Regions from separate parts of the Caldifermentibacillus hisashii genome, predicted to be linked through region 2. Evidence: riboswitches for the same ligand, from Rfam matches in the RefSeq annotation. Region 2 holds a riboswitch; each other region holds the start of a gene.

Region 1 (4,674 bases), 1.2 Mb from region 2:
TGCTATAATAATCTAGGCAAGTTTCAAGACTCATTAGACACGTATCAATTGGCTGAAAGGATATTGGATTACTTACCGAAAGAGGAACATAAAAAGTATCGTTTTGCTATTAATAATAATCTGGGGAACTGCTTTGAATTCCAAGGGAAGTATTTGGAGGCAGTTAACTATTATATAGAAGCAACAAAATATTTAACGTATCAGGACCCAAATAATGCTATTTTAAATCTAATCCGTTGTTATTATACGTTAGGAGATTTTTCAAATGCGAAAAAATGGATACAAAAAGCCCGTTCCAATGATAGTGGCATGATTCCTGAAAAGTTCGACATACAATATAAAGTCTTTGAAACAATAATGGCTGACAATCTTACTGTAGAATGCATGATAGATATACAAAAGTTAAGTATAGATTACTTTTTATCGATGAATGATTGGATGCTTACCGCTTATTACTCTAAATTATTTGCTTCATTATATGAATCTAATAATCTTTATAAACAAGCAAATTCAATGTATAAGCTCGCTTTGCAAATACGTAATGAAAACATACAAGGAGAGAATGAGGAATGAAAAAGCTACTTTTTGTAATCTTATTCACTTTGTTTTGTAGCATTTATTTTGAAAGTGATTTTCAAGTAACTAGTGATGAGGATGTGGGGCCAATGAGCGATCATTCTAGTGAAATAGAAAATGGTTAAGATGAATCAAATAGCTCGCGTGACAAAAAACCACCGGACCTCCGATGGTTTTTTGCCAAATTCATAAAGTTTCTCTATTCCAACTCAAACGCCCCGGTATAAAGCTGATAGTACTTGCCTTTTTCTCCAATCAGCTTCTCATGGTTGCCGCGTTCGATGATTCTGCCTTGTTTAAGGACTATAATACATCAGAGTTCACCTATGAAATTAGCTTGTTAAACGATTTGGTTCACGCCTACAACAACATTCTCCACTTGTCTTTTCATTATATGCACGGAAAAAAGTCCTCCACGATGCAAACTATTAATTGTGGAATGCTTTTTCATCATAGTTTGAGCTGTTTTCTTTTAAAACTGGTTTTTTCACTAATGCTAATAATAAAATCATGCCGATTATGCACAGAGAACCGAGCCATTGAAAAAATCCAAACGGTACTTTCAACCAGAAGACGGTGGTCAACACGGCGGCTAATGGTTCAAGGCTACCAAGTAAACTAGTTTCCTTTGGTTCTAAGCTTTGCAAACTCTCAATATAAAACCAGAAGGCTAACATTGTTCCAAACAGTATGACAAAACTGAGATACATTACGATTTCAAAGTTGAAAGTTGCTATATGTATTCTCCAAGGCGGATGGATAAAACTGAGAGCAACACCGCCGATGATCATGGCCCAACCAACGATAACAAGGGAACCGAATTGCTTGATAAGCGGGACGGCATACAATGTATAAAAGGCGAGTGCCACACCGGATAAAACGCCCCAAATAATGGCCGGCATTGGTACAGAGAGTTTAGATATCGAACCGTTTGTCAATAATAAAAAACTTCCGATAAGGGCTAAGCAAACCGTGATAACGTCTTGCCCGGTAAGAACGGCCTGTCTGCGGAAAACGGTATAAATAATAATCATGACAGGTGCCAAATATTGTAAAAGTGTAGCCACTGCCGCATTACCATGGCTGATAGATGCCATATATGTATATTGGACTGCCAGCATACCGAGCAACCCGAAGATAATTAATTGTATGGATGACCTTTTCTGTTTCCATACACGAATGATTTGGCTCCGTTCTTTTTTAAAAAATTGGATAGTCAATAACGCAATTCCGGCAAGCAATAATCGGATGGTGACTAGCCAATTGACCGAGATACCAAATTGTTGAAACAGTTTTTGTGAGACAGTGCCGCCGATTCCCCAAAATATCGCGCCGAGGATGACTAGCAATAACCCTAATTTTCTTGAATACGTGTTCATAATGTACTCCTGCCCATTAAATAGTCATACCACTATCATAATAAAAATATTTCCTCTTTTCTATAATTCCCATTAAAAAAGAGGACATCGACTGCCCCCAAATGATTTAGAGAAGTAAATCTTTATATTCCTCACTGTTTTCCAATACTTTTTTGGCATAAGAACATTCAGCGATAATATGCAGTTGGTTTGCTTTCGCATATTCCGCCACTTGATTTACCAACTGTTTACCTAAACCTTTTCCATTATGTCCTTCATTCACAATCGTATGGGTTATAGTGATTTGTTGTTTACCGTCGAGATCGGAAGGAATGTACTCAATTCTTGCAATGACTTCCCCGTCTTCTTCCATGTAAAATTGATTGGTACCTGCTTTTATTTCTGCCATCTTAAACCGCCTCCTAGTTCTCACTTTATTTAATAAATACGTTTTCATTAGTATAACAAAAAACTTATTGAATTACCCTGAAAAAAGGTCTAAAAAATAGATAATATATTTACTTGGACTAAGCAATTCTACATGTTATAATTCTTGCATAAGAAAAAATTTCATATCCAAAAGGATTAGGTGTCTTTTTTAAAGACTTAATAGGGAAGTTGGTGAAAATCCAACGCGGTCCCGCCACTGTAAATGGGAGCTCTCTTATATACAAGCCACTGTCATCGGAATGGGAAGGCGGAATAAGAGAGTGATGATCATGAGCCAGGAGACCTGCCTATTCTTTTGCACCAAAAAACCTACGCGGATAGGGAGGTGTGCAATATAGTTGTTCATTGCATCCTCGAATTGATAGGATGTTTTTTTGTCTTTTAATGAGGGTCATTTTTAAGCCGAAACCAATCGAATTTTATCGATAGTTAGTTTATCAAAATAGAGGAGAGATTCACCTTGAAAAAAAGATACATATTTCTAATCCTGTTGCTTACATTCGGATTACTTGCCGGGTGCGGGGCAAAGGATGACTCGAAAACAAATCAAAACGGAGATAATACTAAAACAGAACAAGCAGAAAGTACAACAGCCGCCTTCCCGGTTAAGATTAAAGATGCCGTCGATCAGGAAGTGGTCATTGATAAAAAACCGGAGAGAATTGTTTCCTTAATTCCGAGCAATACAGAGATTGCCTTTGCGTTGGGACTTGGTGATGAAATTGTCGGCGTATCCGATTTTGATAATTATCCCGAAGAAGCATTAGAAAAAGAAAAAATTGGCTCTATGGATTTCAATGTAGAAAAGATTATTTCCTTAAAACCTGATTTAGTGCTTGCACATGCATCAGGTGCTCACAATTCTGAAGCCGGATTACAACAGTTGCGAGATGCGGGCATAACCGTTCTTGTTGTGAATGATGCGGAAAACTTTGAAGACGTCTATGATTCTATTAAAATGATTGGGAAAGCGACAGGGGAACAAGCTAAAGCACAATTACTTATTGATGACATGAAGACGAAAATTGAAAAAATTCGTGAAAAAACTGCAAAGATTCAAGATAAGAAGAAAGTATATATAGAAATATCTGCCCCTGATATTTACGCCGCAGGGAAAAATACATTCATGGATGAAATGCTGAAAATCGTTCATGCAGAAAATGTGGTGACCGAAGAGGGATGGCCAAAAATTGAACCGGAAGCGATCATTGCCGCCAATCCGGATGTCATCATAATCACTTACGGATCCTATACGGAAGGGGCAGTTGAACAAGTGCTAAGTCGAGAAGGTTGGGACCAGGTGAATGCTGTAAAAAATTCTCAAGTAGTCGATATTAATTCCGATATGGTCACTCGTTCAGGTCCACGTCTCGCTGAAGGGGTAGAGGAAATTGCAAAAGCAGTTTATCCGGAAATTTTCCAATAAGAAACCTTTTGCGTATATGGCAGCATCCATCCTTTTGGTTGCTGCCATTCTCATCGGTATTTCAATCGGTACTGTAACGGTTCCGATTGGTGATATTGTCAAAATTATCGGATCACGTCTTTTTAATATATCGCATGTAAATGTCGATCCGATGTATACAACAATCGTTTGGAATATTCGCTTTCCCCGTGTCGTTTTAGCGGGATTGGTTGGTGCGTCCTTGGCCATTGCAGGAGCCGCCTTTCAAGGGTTATTAAAAAACCCGTTAGCTGATCCTTACACGCTCGGTGTTTCATCCGGGGCTTCGGTTGGTGCTGTTTTGACTATCTTTTTGCATATCACTATCCCTGTCATCGGTTCATATACGCTGCCGTTTCTAAGTATTTTATTTGCCCTAATAACCATTATTGCTGTCCTTATTTTTGCAAAAAGAATTGATCGCTCAATGAAAGTCGAAACGATTATTTTAACAGGTGTGATTTTTAGCTCCTTTTTAAGTGCTTTTATATCCTTGATGATTGCTTTGACAGGGGATGAACTTCGGCAAATTGTCAGCTGGCTAATGGGAAGCGTTTCGATGAGAGGTTGGGAATATATTCAGATTATTTTACCGTTTTTTCTTATCGGCTCGTTTCTATTACTTATGAATGGAAATGAACTAAATGCGATGTCCTTTGGTGAAGAAAGGGCGCAGCATTTAGGGGTAAATGTAAAGAGACGGAAAATGCTTGTATTAACAGCGGGCTCAATTTTAACCGGGGCAGCTGTTGCGGTATCGGGAACAATTGGTTTTGTTGGTTTAGTCATCCCCCATTTAACAAGATTACTGTGGGGACCTGATCATAAGCATTTATTACCATTATC
Region 2 (4,674 bases):
AAGGAGGCACCGGTGATGAGAGCCCTAAAACAATTGATTCGTTTTGGTTGGGAACAAGCCCTATCCTGTATATTTCCTGTTGTCATTTTTTCCTCTTTAGCGATTACCCAAATGCTGCCCTTACCGTTTTTACCACGGTATGACTGGTTGCTGATTATCTGCCTCCTCATGCAATGGTGGATGGTACATTCCGGACTCGAAACAAAGGATGAACTAAAGGTAATTACCATGTTCCACTTGATTGGACTTGCGCTGGAGATTTTCAAGGTACATATGGGCTCGTGGTCTTATCCAGAGGAGGGCTATGTCAAAATTTTTGGCGTACCATTGTATAGCGGATTCATGTATGCCAGTGTAGCAAAGTTATCTTTGTCAAGCGTGGCGGAGATTGAAGGTTGAACTGATTAAGTGGCCGCCGTTTTCGGTCGTTGTCCCTCTTGCTGCTGCGATTTATTTAAATTTTTTTACCCACCATTATTGGGTTGATGTTCGGTGGTGGCTGTCCGGGCTTGTCCTAATCGTCTTTTGGCGGTCATGGGTTATGTTTCAAGTGAACGGAACCCGCTACCGTATGCCACTCACACTTTCTTTTATACTCATCGGATTTTTCATTTGGATTGCTGAGAATATTGCCACGTTCTTTGGCGCTTGGCAATATCCAGACCAAACAGATGCTTGGAGTCTCGTTCACCTGGGAAAAATCAGCTCATGGCTGTTATTAGTAATTGTCAGCTTTCTGATTGTTGCGACGTTAAAGCAGGTGAAAGGAAAAAGCTCCACTAGTATAGGCACAAATCAGTATTTTTAAATCAAAAAAGATATACCTTACTTTTTTGTAAGAAATGGAATGAATATGTAAGGAAAAGCAATGGCTGACTAAGAACGCTACCCCTTATAATCGATATGAAATGATTTGTTCAATCTCATTTAAAGAAGAAAACAAATTCAAGAGATATGTAGGGTGTTCAAAATATAAGACTAACTGCATGAGAATGAGTCAAATTCAAAAATGGTATTCCTTAAAAGAGGTCTGGACCTTATTTTTTAACGTAAATGAAAGATCAGTTGTAAAATTACACCAAAGATTCCATTGATTATAAAATTCCATTCCATTGACAAATCGTTTTTTTAAAATAAAATAGAAAATATGTGGCTTTTGAAAGAGAGCGGGTCGGGCGAGGGAAAACTGAATAGAAGGAGTAAAATGTTTCAATTAAAACAACATGATACGACTGTTAAGCAGGAATTAGCAGCAGGATTAACCGGTTTTTTTACCATTGTTTATATTATTGCTGTGAATTCGCTCATTTTATCAGAGGCTGGTATTCCACTGGAAGGGGCAATGTTGGGTACGATCCTGACCTCATTTGTCGGGTGTTTACTGATGGGGATTTGGGCTAATGCACCGATATTAGTCGTTCCGGGCATGGGGATTAATGCCATGTTTACCTATACACTTGTACAATCCATGGGGCTAAGTTGGCAGGAAGCTCTCGGCGTAACAGTCATCTCTGGACTCATTTTTGCACTGATTTCATTCACTTCCTTAACGACGATTATTAGTAACGGAATTCCCGGAATATTGAAGGAAGCAATTAATATCGGAATCGGTCTTTTCCTCATGCTTATTGGACTGGAAAAAGGTCATTTAGTTGAACGTGGAGACCTGTCAATCATTTCTTTAGGAAACTTGAGTGATCCCAATGTTATTGCTACGATCTTAACATTAATCATTGCGTTAATTTTATTTATTCGCAATGTAAAAGGGAACTTTTTATGGACAATCCTTATTGGAACAGGCATCGCATTCTTATTTGGTATTTTGCCTTCAGGGACTAATGATTCTTTATCATTAGAAGGTTATAGTGAAGTGTTCGGATCATTTTCTTTAGAGCATTGGGCATCTTTTCCGTTTCTAATTGCCGTATTTTCTGTAACGATGGTTGTCATCTTTGAAAATATTGGCTTGATTTCCGGTCATATGAAACTGGCAAATCACCCGGAAAAATTTAAAAAGGCATTTCAGGCAAATGGTATTTCAGTAATGTTGTCTGGAATCTTTGGTTCAAGCCCAACTGTATCGACTGCTGAATCTACTGCAGCTATTGCAGCAGGTGGACGGACAGGTTTAACTGCGATTACAACCGGATTTTTATTTTTGGGAGTAACTTTTTTCATTCCGTACATGAATATGGTTCCTTCCAATGCGATTGCACCTGTACTAATTATCATTGGTGGTCTAATGGTGCAAAATATTCGTAACTTAGACCTTCATGATTTAACGGAGTCTTTTCCGGCAATTTTTATTATGATTATGATTCCTTTCACATACAGTATTGCAGATGGTATTGCCATTGGCTTTATTTTTTATGCGATTTTGAAATTAACTACAGGGAAAGCAAAGCGAGTTTCAGTGACGCTTTATATAATAGCCGGTTTATTTCTTTTAAATTTTATCTTTCAATTTGTAAGTTAGACCTCCGAGATTTCGGAGGTTTTTCTATTTGACAAGAAACCGTACAATCTGTAGTTGGGTATAAATTACTCTCACATCCAAATTTTTATTGAAATCAAAAACTCAGTATGGTAGGATACTAGATGTAGTTTGTTTTCCGTTCGTATAATACTAAATATAGTGATTTGAGTTATGGTGACAGTATTTGTCTGAAAAGGGAATCCAGTTCGAATCTGGAGCTGCCCCCGCAACTGTTCGTGTGGACGAATAAGCAATCCACTGTATCACTCATCTTTTGCGGTGATATGGGAAGGGCTTTAGTAGGAAGAAGCACAAGCCAGGAGACCTGCCGTAACTTGACGTTTCGTTTCTTCGGGGTGTGAGAAGGTGAAACGATGGAGAAGCTTATTTCATGCTGCCTTTCTATCGTTTTTTACCGCCGTTCATCCCGAGCGTGAACGGTTTTTTATTTACCCAAAACTAGCGATAGACAGGAGAGCATAGAAAATGAGTATAAGAAACAAACAAGAGACTGTTTGCGATTTTCCTTTACATTCGTTAAATGAGATTGTTTTTTCACGCAATCATGATCTCATTCAAGAAAATGCAAATATGGACGGTTCTTCACCGATGGGACAAATGTCAAAAATCTCATCTGAGGTCAGTAAGTTTTATGCAAAACAAATGATGCTAAGTGAAGAGGTAACAAAGGCGATTGATGATAATTTTATTTATCCCCATGATCTTGACTTTATGGTGACGGGTACGACCACCTGCTGTCAGATTCCGTTGGGTGAGGTATTAAAGGGTGGATTTAATACCGGTCATGGTTATATGCGTGAACCGAATGATATTAGCAGTGCCATGGCATTAGCGGCGATTATTTTTCAATCAAATCAAAACATGCAGCATGGCGGGCAAAGTTATCCGATGTTTGATTATGACCTTGCGCCTTACATTGATAAAACATTCCAAAAAAATATCAACCGTTTGAAAAGTTATTCCACCTGCTATACAGAAGAAGAGCTTGAAGCATTGGCCTGGAAAGAAACCAACCGAGATGTGTACCAAGCGTGTGAAGCTTTCATCCATAATTGTAATTCAATGCATTCTCGTGGAGGCGGACAAGTTCCGTTTGTATCTATTAATTACGGTACTGATACATCCAGGGCAGGCCGCTTGCTAATAAAAAATATGTTGTTGGCAACGAAAGCCGGACTCGGCAAGGGGGAGACACCAATTTTTCCGATTCAAATTTTTAAAATGAAAAAAGGGATCAATTTCGAGCCCGGAGAACCAAACTATGATTTATACAAATTAGCGCTTGAAACGACAGCAAAACGCTTATTTCCAAACTTTAGTTTTATAGATTCTACGTTCAATTGCCCATACTATGACGGAACCCCGGAATCGGAAATTGCCTATATGGGTTGCCGTACCCGAGTGATGGCAAATCGTCATGGTGATGAAAATAGTATTCGTCGCGGAAATTTATCTTTTACGTCTATTAATCTTGTAAAAATTGCGTTGATTGCTAAAGATGAATGTGATTATTTTAACATACTGGATCACTATATCAATCTCGTAATTAAACAACTGTTAGAGCGGTTTGATTTTCAGGCAAAAAAGCAGGCAAAGCATTTCCCTTTTTTATATGGTCAGCATATTTGGAAGGATAGCGAAAACTTAAAACCTGACGATGAAGTAGGAGAAGTATTAAAGCATGGAACATTAAGTGTAGGTTTCATTGGATTGGCTGAAGCACTGGTTGCATTAACGGGCAAACATCATGGTGAATCAAAGGAATCCTATCAATTAGGGTATCGCATTGTTCAGCATATGCGGGCAAAAGTAGACGAAGCAAGTGAAAAATACAATTTAAATTTCTCCTTAATTGCCACCCCGGCAGAAGGGTTATCAGGGAAATTTACCCGGAATGATCAAAAGGAGTTTGGGAAAATTCCCGGAGTGACGGACCGATCCTATTATACGAATTCATTCCATATCCCTGTTTACTATAAAATCAAGGCGATTGATAAAATAAAAATTGAAGGCTCCTTTCATAAACTATGTAATGGTGGCCATATTACTTATATTGAGTGTGATGGAGATGTATCCAAAAATATTCATGCATTAGATCGATTAGTAAAAGCCATGGCACAATATGATATTGGCTATGGTGCCATTAATCATCCGGTTGACCAGTGCGGCGTCTGCGG
Region 3 (4,674 bases), 350 kb from region 2:
ATTGAAATACCTAATGTCGGATCTTGCAGAGCTGAAGCAAAAGTGGCAATCCCCTCTGGAAAATTATGAATCCCTATAGCCAAGGCTGAGAAAATCCCCATTTTCATTAAACCCGGATCGTCCGAAGTTAAGCCCGGTCTGTCCTTCATATCTTCCACTTTCCTTAACTCATGTGGATTATTCTGTTTTGGAATAAATTTATCAATTAATGCAATCAATAACATACCGGCAAAGAAACTAATAACGGTAATCCAATTTCCTGCAGGGCTACCAAGTTCTGTGACCAGTGCGTTTTGTGCCTTTACAAAAATTTCAATCATAGAAACATAAATCATCACACCCGCGGAAAACCCTAATGCTAACGAAAGAAATTTTGTATTTGTGGTTGAAGTAAAAAATGCTAAGACACTTCCGATTCCGGTCGCCAAACCGGCCAATAATGTCAGACTAAAGGCGAATAATACATTTATATCCATCCTGGTTTCTCACCTCAATTCACAAAAATAATATGCTACTATTGTTTAAGAAATACAAAATTTCCCCTTAATGACTCATCTTATATTCCCATCTAAAAAGTTTGAGTCAACGAGAAAGATAAGTTGGAGGGACTTTTCACTTTAAGTATCGAGGCAAGAATTTTTCCTAATATAAACATTTAGTAGTGGAAAATTGATAGGATCATATGAATTATTTTATGACAAAAAAACCAGCCTATGCAAGACTGGTTTCTTTTGTTTAATGAAAAGCCACATTTGCCGTAGCTTTATAATGAAGTTTTAAAACCACCACTCTCAGACAAGTGGGTGTTTGCAATAGTGATCCTGCTTGCCCTCCAAGTCATATAGACAGAGATATGTCATTCACACTATATTCTCTTAAACTCCCTATAAATACTTAGGTGAAAAACTTAATTATTTATACGAACAATGCAGCTTACATTTTGATAATATACTATTCTCCCGTAAAATTCAATGGAAAATTTATGTTGGTTTGGGAGCGCTGTCATTTGTTTTTTAAAAATGTTGCCGGCATAATGACCGCAACTACTTCTCCTTTGGCACAAGGAATATCCCCAGCATATACCTCTGTTAAAACTTTCCATTTTTTTGGATGAATTTCCTCTACCATTCCAATAGCCTTTAATATCACGTTTTGTGGGGTCGGCTGTAAAAAGTCAACATGCAATGAACCTGTTACAAATCTTGGTGGTTCGGTACCGTCACCGAGTTCATGTCCATTTTTATAATGTAATGCTAATGATGCAGACCCTGTACTATGGCAATCAACAAAAGAAGCAAGTAAACCTCCGTAAACAAAACCCGGGATGGCTGTATGTTCCGGTTTTGGTTGATAATAGGTGACTGTTTTCTCTTCGGGTGTTAACCAACCTGTCCGAAAATGGTGACCTTTTTCATTTAGTCTGCCACACCCGTAGCACCATGCAATTTCTTCCCCATAATAATCTTGAACTGCCTGTTCGACCAATTCTTCCATATGAAATCCCTCCTTCTATAACATTATACGATAAACGATTAAGAATAATATATTCATAGTTAAAATTTTTCAAGGGATTCGGGAAAATTGGCTGTTTACCATATTACAATTACTTGTTTTCCTATTCCATAAAAATTTTGGTTGAAAAAGCTGAATTATAATCTCTTTTTCAAGACTCATTTTATATTCTCTTGATAGGTAAGTTTATTCAAATCTTTTTCTTTTGGAATAACATCGTTTTCACAGGGAAATTATTGACAAAATCACTGTCAAAAACTATGATTTAGTTAAAATGATAATTTCATATAAGAAATAGGTGGCTCATTTAAATATGAGTCTTAAAAGGGAAGTTCGGTGCAAATCCGACGCGGTCCCGCCACTGTAATTGGGAGTTCTCTATCGGATACCACTGTTTTCATAACGGGAAGGTGTAGAGAATGATGAACATAAGCCAGGAGACCTGCCTGTTTCAAACGCCATAACCCTACGTGGATATAGGGGGTGTGTCTGTTGCATTGAAAAAGTAGTTTAATATAACTTCATGCACAAATACATCTCCTCCATGAGATGTTTTTTTATGGCAAAAAACAACAAAAGGAGGAATGATTAGTGAATTTCGCAAACAGAGTGGGAAAAAGAATTTTCGTTTTTATCGCATTAATTTTACTGATTACCCAAAGTAGTATCTCTTCTTTACACCACGTTTTAGCAGATACACCTGAAAATAAGGTCAATGTTTCCGTTATGAAAGAAGATGGCAGCTTTTTGATCGAGCGCTCAGTCGTTGATTTTTCCGATGGGGATACGGCTGGTGATGTGCTAAAAAAGGCTGCAACCGATGTCACCTTTGAAGACTCCGATTATGGCCCATATTTAAAAGCAATAAAGGGTGTTGTTGCTGAAGGAAACAAGTATTGGGGATTTTTTGTAAATGGAATCGCTTCAAATACCGGTGTAATGGATAGCAAAGTAAAGCCGGGTGACCAGTTGCTATTTCGAGTAATTGATTGGACAAAGAACCCTACTGTGCAACCAGAAGAACTCTCATCAATTATTGAAAAAACAGCGGCTCATTTGCTTAGTAATAATTCTCTTGATTGGTATGGAGTCCTTACATTAAGCATTTTGAATAAAAATATTCCACAATCCATAATTGATTCAAAAATTAATGAAGTTGTGGCCAATAACGGTGAGTTCCGGAAAGTAACCGATTTGGAGAACACAATTATTTTATTATCTGCTGCCGGTAAAGATGCAACAAATATTGAAGGCATCAATTTGATCGACCTTTTAGTTACACACGAACGAATGACGAATCAAGGAAATAATGGGCCGATTTTTGCCTTATGGGCACTTGATAGTGGTAATTATACTATTCAAAATCCAAATGCCGAATGGACAAGGGAAAAATTAATTAACCATATAATAGGTGCCCAATTAGACAATGGTGCATGGTCCCTATACGGCCCGACTCCTAGTGTGGATATAACGGCAATGACACTGACGGCTATGGCTCCTTATTCAAATCAGGAAAACGTAAAAGCAGCCATTGAGAAAGCTGTAGTCTGGCTCTCAGCGACTCAAACAGACAGTGCCGGATACTACGATACTTTTAACGGTGGAGAATCAAGTGAATCGATAGCCCAAGTAATTGTCGGATTATGTGCCAATAACATCGATCCAACCGGTAAGCAGTTTACAAAATCTGAGTTGAATTTAGTTCAGCGTCTTCTTCATTTTCAAAAGGATGACAATGGATTTGCCCATTTACTGACACAAGATTCAAATAGCATGGCAACGAATCAAGCATTTTTCGCATTAGCCTCTTATCAAAACTTTTTAAAAGGTGAAGTACCTGGTAAAGAACCAAATCAGCCTGAAGTACCCGAACCAACAACTCCAGAAACACTTTCACCGGAAGAATTTGCAACGGCTTTAAATAGTAGCCGTCAATACTTGCTTGACCATCGTGTTAATGATTTGTATAGTACCGTTGCATTTAATGCTTTAGGGGTAACGATTCCAAGTGATTATATTGATCAGTTAATAAACCAGGTTACTGCCAATAAAGCTGAGTTTCGTAAAGTAACTGATTTAGAGAGTATTATTTTATCTTTAACCGCTGCTGGCAAAGATGCGACAAAGATTGCCGGCTATAACTTAATTGAACAGTTGGTTAATCATAAAAATATGACGAATCAAGGAAATAACGGGCCTATCTATGCCCTGCTTGCTTTAGATAGTGGTGGCTATCCTGTTAATGAAAAGGCTGACTGGACAAGAGAAAAGATAGTTGACTATATTGTAAAAACTCAACTTAATAACGGGGCATGGTCTTTAGCAGGAGAAACGCCCAGTGCAGATTTAACCGGGATAGCGATTGCTGCTCTTGCTCCCTATTCAGAAAATGAAAATGTTCAAGCAGCCATTGAGAAAGCTGTAGACTGGCTTTCCAGTAATCAAACGAGCTCAAGCGGATTTTATGATACTTTCGCTGGAGGAGAAGCAAGTGAATCGATCGCATCTGTCATTATCGGTTTATCAGCAGCAGGAATTGATCCGACAGGTAGTGATTTTACAAAAGCAGAAGGGAACCTAGTCAAACGATTATTGGACTACAAAAATGCTGATGGCGGATTTTCTCACCTTATATCGGAACGTGAACCCAACCCGATCGCTAGCTCTCAGGCAACTTTGGCTCTCGCTGCATATCAGAAATATAAAAATAATCAAGGTTCTGTATTCCATCTCGTTGGCGACCTCGAACCGGTTCCAATAAAAAATTCGGTCGAAATAAGTAAAGAACAAGATCAACAGGTGAGCAAAATCGAAACAACAAAAGGTGCTGCCACAAATCTAAACGGTAAGGAGCAAAACAACTCAGAAAAGACATTGCCAGAAACTGCAACGAACACGTATCTCTTTCTATTCATTGGGATTATACTCGTTACACTTGCGGTCATGGTTACTATTTATCAGCATAGGAAAAAGGCTATTAGCAAGTAATTTTTACATGTATAAGCATTTCGATTTGGTTTGCAAATTTGTTGAGCACTTATGTTATCAAGTAGTTTCAATATGTGTCAACATTTCAATTTGAGTTACCAAAATTGTTTATCAAGGACTTTAAACATGTATCAGCATTTCGTAGGGGTTCAATTATCTTAGAATCCGTGGACA

Evidence for each region. Region 2 has a riboswitch for cobalamin ahead of NSQ14_RS01330 (anaerobic ribonucleoside triphosphate reductase). Riboswitches for the same ligand answer to the same signal wherever they lie in the genome.
Region 1: linked by a shared signal. The riboswitch ahead of NSQ14_RS14880 (ABC transporter substrate-binding protein) and the one ahead of NSQ14_RS01330 (anaerobic ribonucleoside triphosphate reductase) in region 2 are both predicted to bind cobalamin.
Region 3: linked by a shared signal. The riboswitch ahead of NSQ14_RS18425 (DUF4430 domain-containing protein) and the one ahead of NSQ14_RS01330 (anaerobic ribonucleoside triphosphate reductase) in region 2 are both predicted to bind cobalamin.

What each region holds. Positions count from the first base shown of each region.
Region 1 covers NZ_CP155467.1:3,045,055-3,049,728, reverse strand. Annotated here, with positions in the region: gene NSQ14_RS14900 (hypothetical protein) at 1-573, shown strand, start outside; gene NSQ14_RS14895 (hypothetical protein) at 570-701, shown strand; gene NSQ14_RS14890 (DMT family transporter) at 1,005-1,955, opposite strand; gene NSQ14_RS14885 (GNAT family N-acetyltransferase) at 2,062-2,343, opposite strand; cobalamin riboswitch at 2,505-2,689, shown strand; gene NSQ14_RS14880 (ABC transporter substrate-binding protein) at 2,845-3,810, shown strand; gene NSQ14_RS14875 (FecCD family ABC transporter permease) at 3,776-4,674, shown strand, end outside.
Region 2 covers NZ_CP155467.1:251,742-256,415, forward strand. Annotated here, with positions in the region: partial or broken gene NSQ14_RS01320 (DUF817 domain-containing protein) at 16-808, shown strand; gene NSQ14_RS01325 (NCS2 family permease) at 1,205-2,476, shown strand; cobalamin riboswitch at 2,632-2,823, shown strand; gene NSQ14_RS01330 (anaerobic ribonucleoside triphosphate reductase) at 2,963-4,674, shown strand, end outside.
Region 3 covers NZ_CP155467.1:3,857,212-3,861,885, forward strand. Annotated here, with positions in the region: gene zupT (zinc transporter ZupT) at 1-476, opposite strand, end outside; gene NSQ14_RS18420 (PaaI family thioesterase) at 1,003-1,494, opposite strand; cobalamin riboswitch at 1,792-1,976, shown strand; gene NSQ14_RS18425 (DUF4430 domain-containing protein) at 2,104-4,500, shown strand.